3 regions of the Kocuria sp. WRN011 genome follow, and region 2 is predicted to be linked to each of the others. Evidence: riboswitches for the same ligand, from Rfam matches in the RefSeq annotation. Region 2 holds a riboswitch; each other region holds the start of a gene.
The links. Region 2 has a riboswitch for thiamine pyrophosphate ahead of CKW39_RS11265 (bifunctional hydroxymethylpyrimidine kinase/phosphomethylpyrimidine kinase). Riboswitches for the same ligand answer to the same signal wherever they lie in the genome.

Region 1: it holds a riboswitch for thiamine pyrophosphate, as region 2 does, so the genes downstream of both, CKW39_RS01310 (ECF transporter S component) here and CKW39_RS11265 (bifunctional hydroxymethylpyrimidine kinase/phosphomethylpyrimidine kinase) in region 2, are expected to answer to the same signal.
Region 3: it holds a riboswitch for thiamine pyrophosphate, as region 2 does, so the genes downstream of both, thiO (glycine oxidase ThiO) here and CKW39_RS11265 (bifunctional hydroxymethylpyrimidine kinase/phosphomethylpyrimidine kinase) in region 2, are expected to answer to the same signal.

The regions. Positions count from the first base shown of each region.
Region 1 covers NZ_NSGI01000001.1:277,951-280,207, reverse strand. Annotated here, with positions in the region: gene CKW39_RS01315 (ABC transporter ATP-binding protein) at 1-792, opposite strand, end outside; gene CKW39_RS01310 (ECF transporter S component) at 789-1,394, opposite strand; TPP riboswitch at 1,454-1,560, opposite strand; gene CKW39_RS01305 (DUF4235 domain-containing protein) at 1,651-1,920, opposite strand; gene mnhG (monovalent cation/H(+) antiporter subunit G) at 2,015-2,257, opposite strand, start outside.
Region 2 covers NZ_NSGI01000007.1:132,902-135,158, reverse strand. Annotated here, with positions in the region: gene CKW39_RS11270 (Rne/Rng family ribonuclease) at 1-1,081, shown strand, start outside; TPP riboswitch at 1,161-1,255, shown strand; gene CKW39_RS11265 (bifunctional hydroxymethylpyrimidine kinase/phosphomethylpyrimidine kinase) at 1,243-2,257, shown strand, end outside.
Region 3 covers NZ_NSGI01000001.1:343,131-345,387, forward strand. Annotated here, with positions in the region: gene thiO (glycine oxidase ThiO) at 1-959, opposite strand, end outside; TPP riboswitch at 957-1,082, opposite strand; gene thiE (thiamine phosphate synthase) at 1,136-1,792, shown strand; gene CKW39_RS01615 (thiol-disulfide oxidoreductase DCC family protein) at 1,793-2,212, opposite strand; gene CKW39_RS01620 (PhzF family phenazine biosynthesis protein) at 2,209-2,257, opposite strand, start outside.

The sequences.
Region 1 (2,257 bases), on a different contig from region 2:
CGCCGGTGGTGCCATGGTGCGCGGTGTCCAGTTCGGAACCCACGTGCCTTGGCGTTGCAATAGCTCGCGGGCGTCTCCGAGGACTTCGCGCGTGGGGCCGTCGAAGGCCACCCGTCCATCGTCATTGAGCACGATCACGCGGTCCACCACGGACTCCCAGAGGCCGACCCGGTGTTCGACCACGATCATCGTGGTGCCGGATTGCGCCACGGCGCGTTCCACGGCGTCACGCAGTTCCGCTGCACCCTGCTCGTCCACACTGGCCGTGGGTTCGTCCAGCAGCAACAGTTGCGGGCGCATGGCCATGGTTCCGGCCAGCGCCAGGCGTTGCTTCTGCCCACCGGACAGCTCGGTCGTGGAGTGATCCAGCGGGAGATCCAACCCGACCTCGGCAAGAGCGGCGCCCACGCGGGCCCAGATCTGGTCGCGAGGTACGGCGAGATTCTCGAGGCCGAAAGCGACGTCGTCACCCACCCGCGCCAGGATCACCTGCGTCTCCGGGTCCTGGTGCATGAAGCCCACCGCCCCGCGAGCGTCACGCGGATCCACACCGTTGACGGTGAGTTCCCCCGATCGGGATTCCCCGTCCGGGTCCTGCTCGACCCCGGCCATCGCGTGCAGCAACGTTGACTTACCGGCCCCGGACGGGCCCAGGAGCAGCACTCGCTCGCCGGGTCGGATGTGCGCGCTGACCGAATTCAGGGACGGCTGTTCGCGTCCCGGGTAGTGCCACCCGAACTCCGTGAGCACCACCTCCGCCCCGCGCTGATCCACGGCCACGTGCGACGTCATCGCCGCGCTGCGCCCGACGCCAAGCCGTTGAGCACCCCCGTTTTCTGCAGCGCCCGGGTGACCAACCACATCAGAACACCGGCGATGATCGCACCGGACAACGTGGTCAGAGATGCGTAGACCACCTGCTGGTCCAGGGCCCATTCGAAGTTGTATATGATGTTCTCGCTGACGCCCATGAACAGCCCCGCCATCGCGCCACCGGCGGCAGCAACGGCCAAACCGAACTTTCGGTAACGGGTCAACAGGAACACGATCTCCACCGCAGCACCCTGCACCAGGCCGGAGATCACCACGGTCCATCCGAAGTGCGTGCCCAAGAATCCTTCGAGAACGGCCGCAAGCAGCTCACAGAAAACCGCGGCTCCGGGCTTGCGAATGACCAAGGCACCCAGAGTTCCGGCGATGAGCCAACCGCCGCCGATCAGGCCGGTGGCCGGTGGATAAGCCACCGCAGCGGTGGTTGCCACGGGGTACAGCAGGTTCGCCCACGCCCAGAAGACGACGGCGCACACGGCGGCCAATACCGCCGCCACCACGATGTCCACCACGCGCCATGACTTCTGAGGCGTACGGGTTGTCCTGGTCTTGACCTGTGTCATGTTTCATCCTCCTGATGAGTACAGGAGGGGAAAGAACCGCACACGGAACGTGCACGGGCCCTTTGAGATACTCGACTCCCTATCGCCGGAATGACCCGGATCAGGTTCGAGGGTCTGCGCTGGTGCGCACTCTCAGCGCCGCTCGGGCGCTCCCCTGTCGTTAGTAGCTCATCCTAGACCAGAACGTCAGATCACAAAAAGCGGCGGGGAGACGTTCGATGAACGCAACCCCGCCGCTTCCGACAGTTCAAAGACCTCAGATCTCGGACTGGGACGTATTGTCCTGGTCATTATCCGCGTTGATCTTGGCCATGGCGCGCTGTACGCCCACCTTGACCAGGGTGGTCACCAAACCGGTGAGGAGAGCCCACACGATGATGTCGCGCCAGGCCTCGTCCGGGTCCGGGTTCTTAGCCGGGGGCTCGTTGCCGGTGACCTTCTTCCACCCCGCGGTCAGGACCTTCGTGGCCACTGCGGTTCCGCCCAGCGATGCCGCGGTGCTGGCCAAATCAATTGCTTTGCTCATCGAACGCTCCTCTTCATGGTTCACAGTTCTTCACCAAGCATACGAACCACTTGGCGGTTCTACGACAACTTCAGCCCCTGCCGGGCCGAGATTTTTAATCCTCGCGCCGGGTGCTCGCGTAATCCACGACGTCCTTAAGGTCGTCCTGGGTGAGGTTCTCTTCGTGCAGGTGCTTGGACCGGTAGGCGGACCGCCCCACCATGTGGGCAGAGACGGGAACGGTCAGCAGCATGAACAACCAGGCCAGGATCAGCAACGGGATCATGGTGGGGTCCCGCCCCTCGATGGCCACCGCGGTCAACAACAACAGCAGGCCGAACACCTGGGGCTTGGTACC
Region 2 (2,257 bases):
GCACCAGGGCGGCCAGCAGAGCAACCAGCAGGACAAGCCCAAGAACTCCGGTAACGGCGGCAACAACGGATCGGACAACGGCAACGAGGGCAACGACCAGGAGTCGAAGGCCCGCGCGGAAGCCGCACGCAACGCTCTGGCCAGTATTGCTGCAGCTTCCCAGCACGACGACGACGCCGCCTCGGGTCACCAGGGCGACGACCAGTCCGGCGAACGCTCCGGTGGTAAGGAACAGACGCCGGATCAGGGCAAGGATCAGTCTGGTTCCCAGGACAACCAGGACCACGGTGATCAGGACGGCGATCGTCGCCGCAAGAAGCGTCGCGGCAAGCGCAGCCGCGGCCGCGCTCAGTCGGGCCAGGACGGCCAGGGCAACGATTCGCAGTCGAAGGATGCCTCGGATTCGGACGGCCAGGATCGTGACCGGGGTTCGGAGGACAAGGTCGAGAACCAGTCCTCGAGCCTGACCATTCACGGTGAGGTCATCGAGCTACCGCACGGCGGTGGTTCCCCGGAGGACCAGCCGGAGAGCGGTCAGCAGTCGCTGACGCTGGACTCGTTGACGGCAGCGTTCACGGAAGAGCCCGCGCAGGAATCTTCCCAGGAACAGCCCTCGCGGGGCAACCGCCGGAGCCGCTCCCGCAGGGCGCAGCGTGGAGCAACTCATGAATCCCGTCAGGGGACCGAGAAGTCTACTCCGGATTCAGCCGAGACCGCAGATTCATCGAAGCAGTCCGGTGCGGCGGAGAAGGCCGAGGCGCCGTCGGAGTCTTCGGCCAGCCAGTCCGCCGGGACTTCTGCTCCGAAGCAGGCGGCGTCACGTCAGGGCGCGGCACCCGCCGCCGCGACGGAGACCAAGCCGGCCACGCGGCGTCGTTCGCGCCGTGCTTCCGCACCCACGGCAGCACCGGGAACGGCGAGCGTGCAGAAGCACGAGCCGGTCAGCTCCACGGGCAACGTGAAACGGTTCACCGCCGACGCGCCCAGGCAGGACGCGCCCAAGGCCGCCTCGCAACCCAGCGTGGTGGGCGTGGGCGTGAAGGCCGCGGACATGAAGATGACCGGCGGTTCCAAGGACTGACACCGAGCACCAGCACCGAGATATGACATGCCACAGGGCCGCGGAAGATGAGAACCCGCGGCCCTGTGGCATGATGTGTATCACTGACACGGGGTGCCGCACGAGCGGCTGAGATGACACCCGTTGAACCTGATCTAGCTCGTACTAGCGAAGGGAATGTCGTGACTACTGCGCATTCTGATTCTTTGACCGTGCCCCGCGTGCTCACGATTGCCGGGACGGATCCGACCGGTGGTGCCGGCCAGGCCGCCGATCTGAAATCCATTGCCGCGATGGGCGGTTACGGCATGAATGTGATCACCGCGGTGGTCGCCCAGAACACCACCAGCGTGATCGACATCCACACCCCGCCCGTGCACATCCTGCGTTCCCAGCTAGAAGCCGTCAGCTCCGACGTCACCCTGGATGCCGTCAAGGTGGGCATGCTCGGATCCATCGAGGTGATCGACACCGTCCGCGACTGGTTGGCCGCCGTGAAACCTCCGGTGACCGTGGTGGACCCCGTGATGGTGGCCACCGCCGGCGGCCGCTTGCTGCGGGCTGAGGCCGAGACGGCACTCATGTCATTGTTGCCACTGGCCGATCTGATCACCCCCAACCTCCTGGAGCTCGCGGTGCTGGCCGATGCCCCCACCGCAACCACGTGGAGTGAGGCGCTAGAACAAGGACGATTCGTAGCCGAGAGGTTCGGCGCACGTGTGCTCGTCAAGGGCGGTCACCTGCCCGGGTCACGAACTCCCGACGCGCTGCTCGAACCGGGCCGCACCGAGCCGGTCGTGACGTTCGACGATCCTCGGGTAGCGACCTCCAACACTCACGGCACCGGATGTTCGCTGTCCTCCGCCATTGCCACGGTGGTGGCCCGCACGGGGGACTGGGCGGGGGCGGTGCGTACGGCACGCGCGTGGCTGCGCGGTGCGCTGGCACACGCGGACAGCCTGCACGTGGGGCACGGCAACGGTCCGGTGCACCACTTCCATCACGTCCAGGCCACCTTGCAGGACAGCCAGTCCTGTGAACGCTTCACGGATTCCCTGTGGCGCGACTGCGCGGGTGTGCGCGGTGACATCAACGAGTTGGAGTTCATCACCCAATTGGCGGACGGTTCGCTGCCGTTCGAGACGTTCGAGTGGTACATGGATCAGGACATGCAGTACCTGGACGTGTACTCCCGGG
Region 3 (2,257 bases), on a different contig from region 2:
TCCCGCAACAGTTGGTGCACGCCACCGGCCAGTACGGACGCTCGCCCGTCTTCGCGACTCGTGGCGCCCAGCACCAACGTCCGGTCGGCTCGGGGCACCAGGTACACGGCCCGCCCGTGGACCTGCCCGCGAACCGTGCGTGTGATCAAGTGTTCTTCCCCGGGCAGGAGCAGCGAATCGGGCACGCTCAGCCGCAGAATGTCGCCGTACACAGGGCGCAGCCGCAGGGTCAGGCCCGCGGGTAGCTGTCCGGTATCGCTGGTGTTCAGTCCAGTGGCCAGCACGACGACGTCGCTCTCGACCGTCTCGCCTCCCTCCAGGAGCACTCCGGTCACCTGGGGTTCGGTACCGCGGGTTGAGAGAACTCGTTCGACCTTCGCGTGGAACCAACGCGCGGGGCCGGGGTCTGTGGCACCGTTCAGCGTGTCAATGGCCGGTGCGTCCAGGGCTTGGATCAGGGATGCGGCGAGCAGTCGGGGGTCCACCTGATGGTCCGTGGGAACCCTGATGGCACCCGCGACATGCGGTGCGAGAGCGGGCTCTAGTTTCCGGGCCTGACGAGCTGTGATGTTCTCGACCTGCATGCCCGCGGCGCGCTGGTGGGCTGCGAGGTCCTGCAAGGCGTGTGCATCGGCGGAGTCGACTCCCAACACCAGGGTCTCTTCGGTGCGGTAGCCGGTGGGGAGCCCGGAGGCAGCGGAGACCCGCTCGATGAATGCCGGATACTCCACGGCGGAGGCAGCCATGAGGGGGTACAGGCTTTCCTGGCCGTACTGGGTTTCGGCGATCGGGGCGAGCATGCCCGCGGCAGCGTGGGTGGCTCCCGAGGCGGGACGGGGGTCTGCGAGCGTGACTGCTACGCCGCGGCGTCGTAATTCGAAAGCGGTCGCCAGACCAATCAAGCCGGCGCCCGCGACCACTGCGTGCCGTGGCGCACTGTGGTGCTGGACGGGTGGCATGGGTGCCACAACACTCCCTCCGGCGGCATGATCCGCATCAGGTTTCCGGTCGGCGGCTCACGCCCTCTCAGCCCGCTGCGGTGGTTGCCGGGGCAACAGTCGCGGACTCCCGTGGAACTACCGGTCATGTGACCGGTACCTCTCAGTGTAACCGTGACCCGTGGCACCATGGCCACATGAGTGAGCAACAGAGTCAGGGAACCCGTAGGCGTGATGCGTTCGCGAATGCCAAGTTGTACGTGTGTGTCACGGCGCGAAAAGAGCGCGGTGACCTGCGGGAATTCCTGCATGCCGCGTACGAGGGCGGCGTGGACATCATCCAGCTGCGTGACAAGAAACTCGAAGCCGCGGCAGAGATCGAGGCCATCGAGGTGCTCGGCGAGGTTGCACGGGAACACGGCAAGCTGTTCGCGATCAATGATCGGGCAGACGTAGCGATGCTCACCGGTGCGGATGTTTTCCACGTGGGGCAGGGCGATCTCACCACCCCGCAGGCGCGCCAGTTGCTGGGCGATGACGTGATCATCGGCCGCTCGTGCCTGTCTCGTGAGCAAGTGGACGGAGCGATTGCGGACGAGGGCCTGGACTACTTCTGCACCGGACCCGTGTGGGAAACGCCCACCAAACCCGGACGTGCCGCCGTGGGGCTGGAACTGCCGAAGTATGCCGCGGAGCACGCGGGAGACAAGCCGTTCTTCGCCATCGGCGGGATTGACGCCGAGCGGTTGCCGTCCGTGCTCGAGACCGGCGCGTCACGGATCGTGGTGGTTCGGGCGGTCACGGATGCCACCGACCCGGAAGCTGCCGCTCGCGAGCTGCGGAAATTCTTGTAATTACGTAGTTCTGGGCTCGCAGTTTTCCGGGTGACATTCGCACCACGGCGTGACACCGGGGAACTTTCCGCGGTGATCCGCGACCCATTGGTACACGCGATCCTGGGCCGTTCGTACTGGTGGGATGCGGTAGAGCTTGCCAAAAATGCGGGTGCCGAGGGCGGTGTCCAGAGTCTCGGCTACGGCCGCTGCGCCGGCCGATGGTGTCCCGCCGACCACGGCCCAGACCGCAGTGTGAGCTTGTGATTCGGTGAGACCGAAGCGCTCCAGCACGTCAGGTTCCTGATACGCGTGGGTGCTGATGCGACGGTAACGGTCGAGTCTGTGCACCCACCCCACGGCGCGGGTGCAGAAGCCGCAGCGGCCGTCGAAAATCAGGTCCAGGTGCGCCTCGGTCGGTGTGACTTGTCGGTCGGTCACAGAAGCACCGACCCACTGATGCACGTGGTGCAGTGCCCACCCACC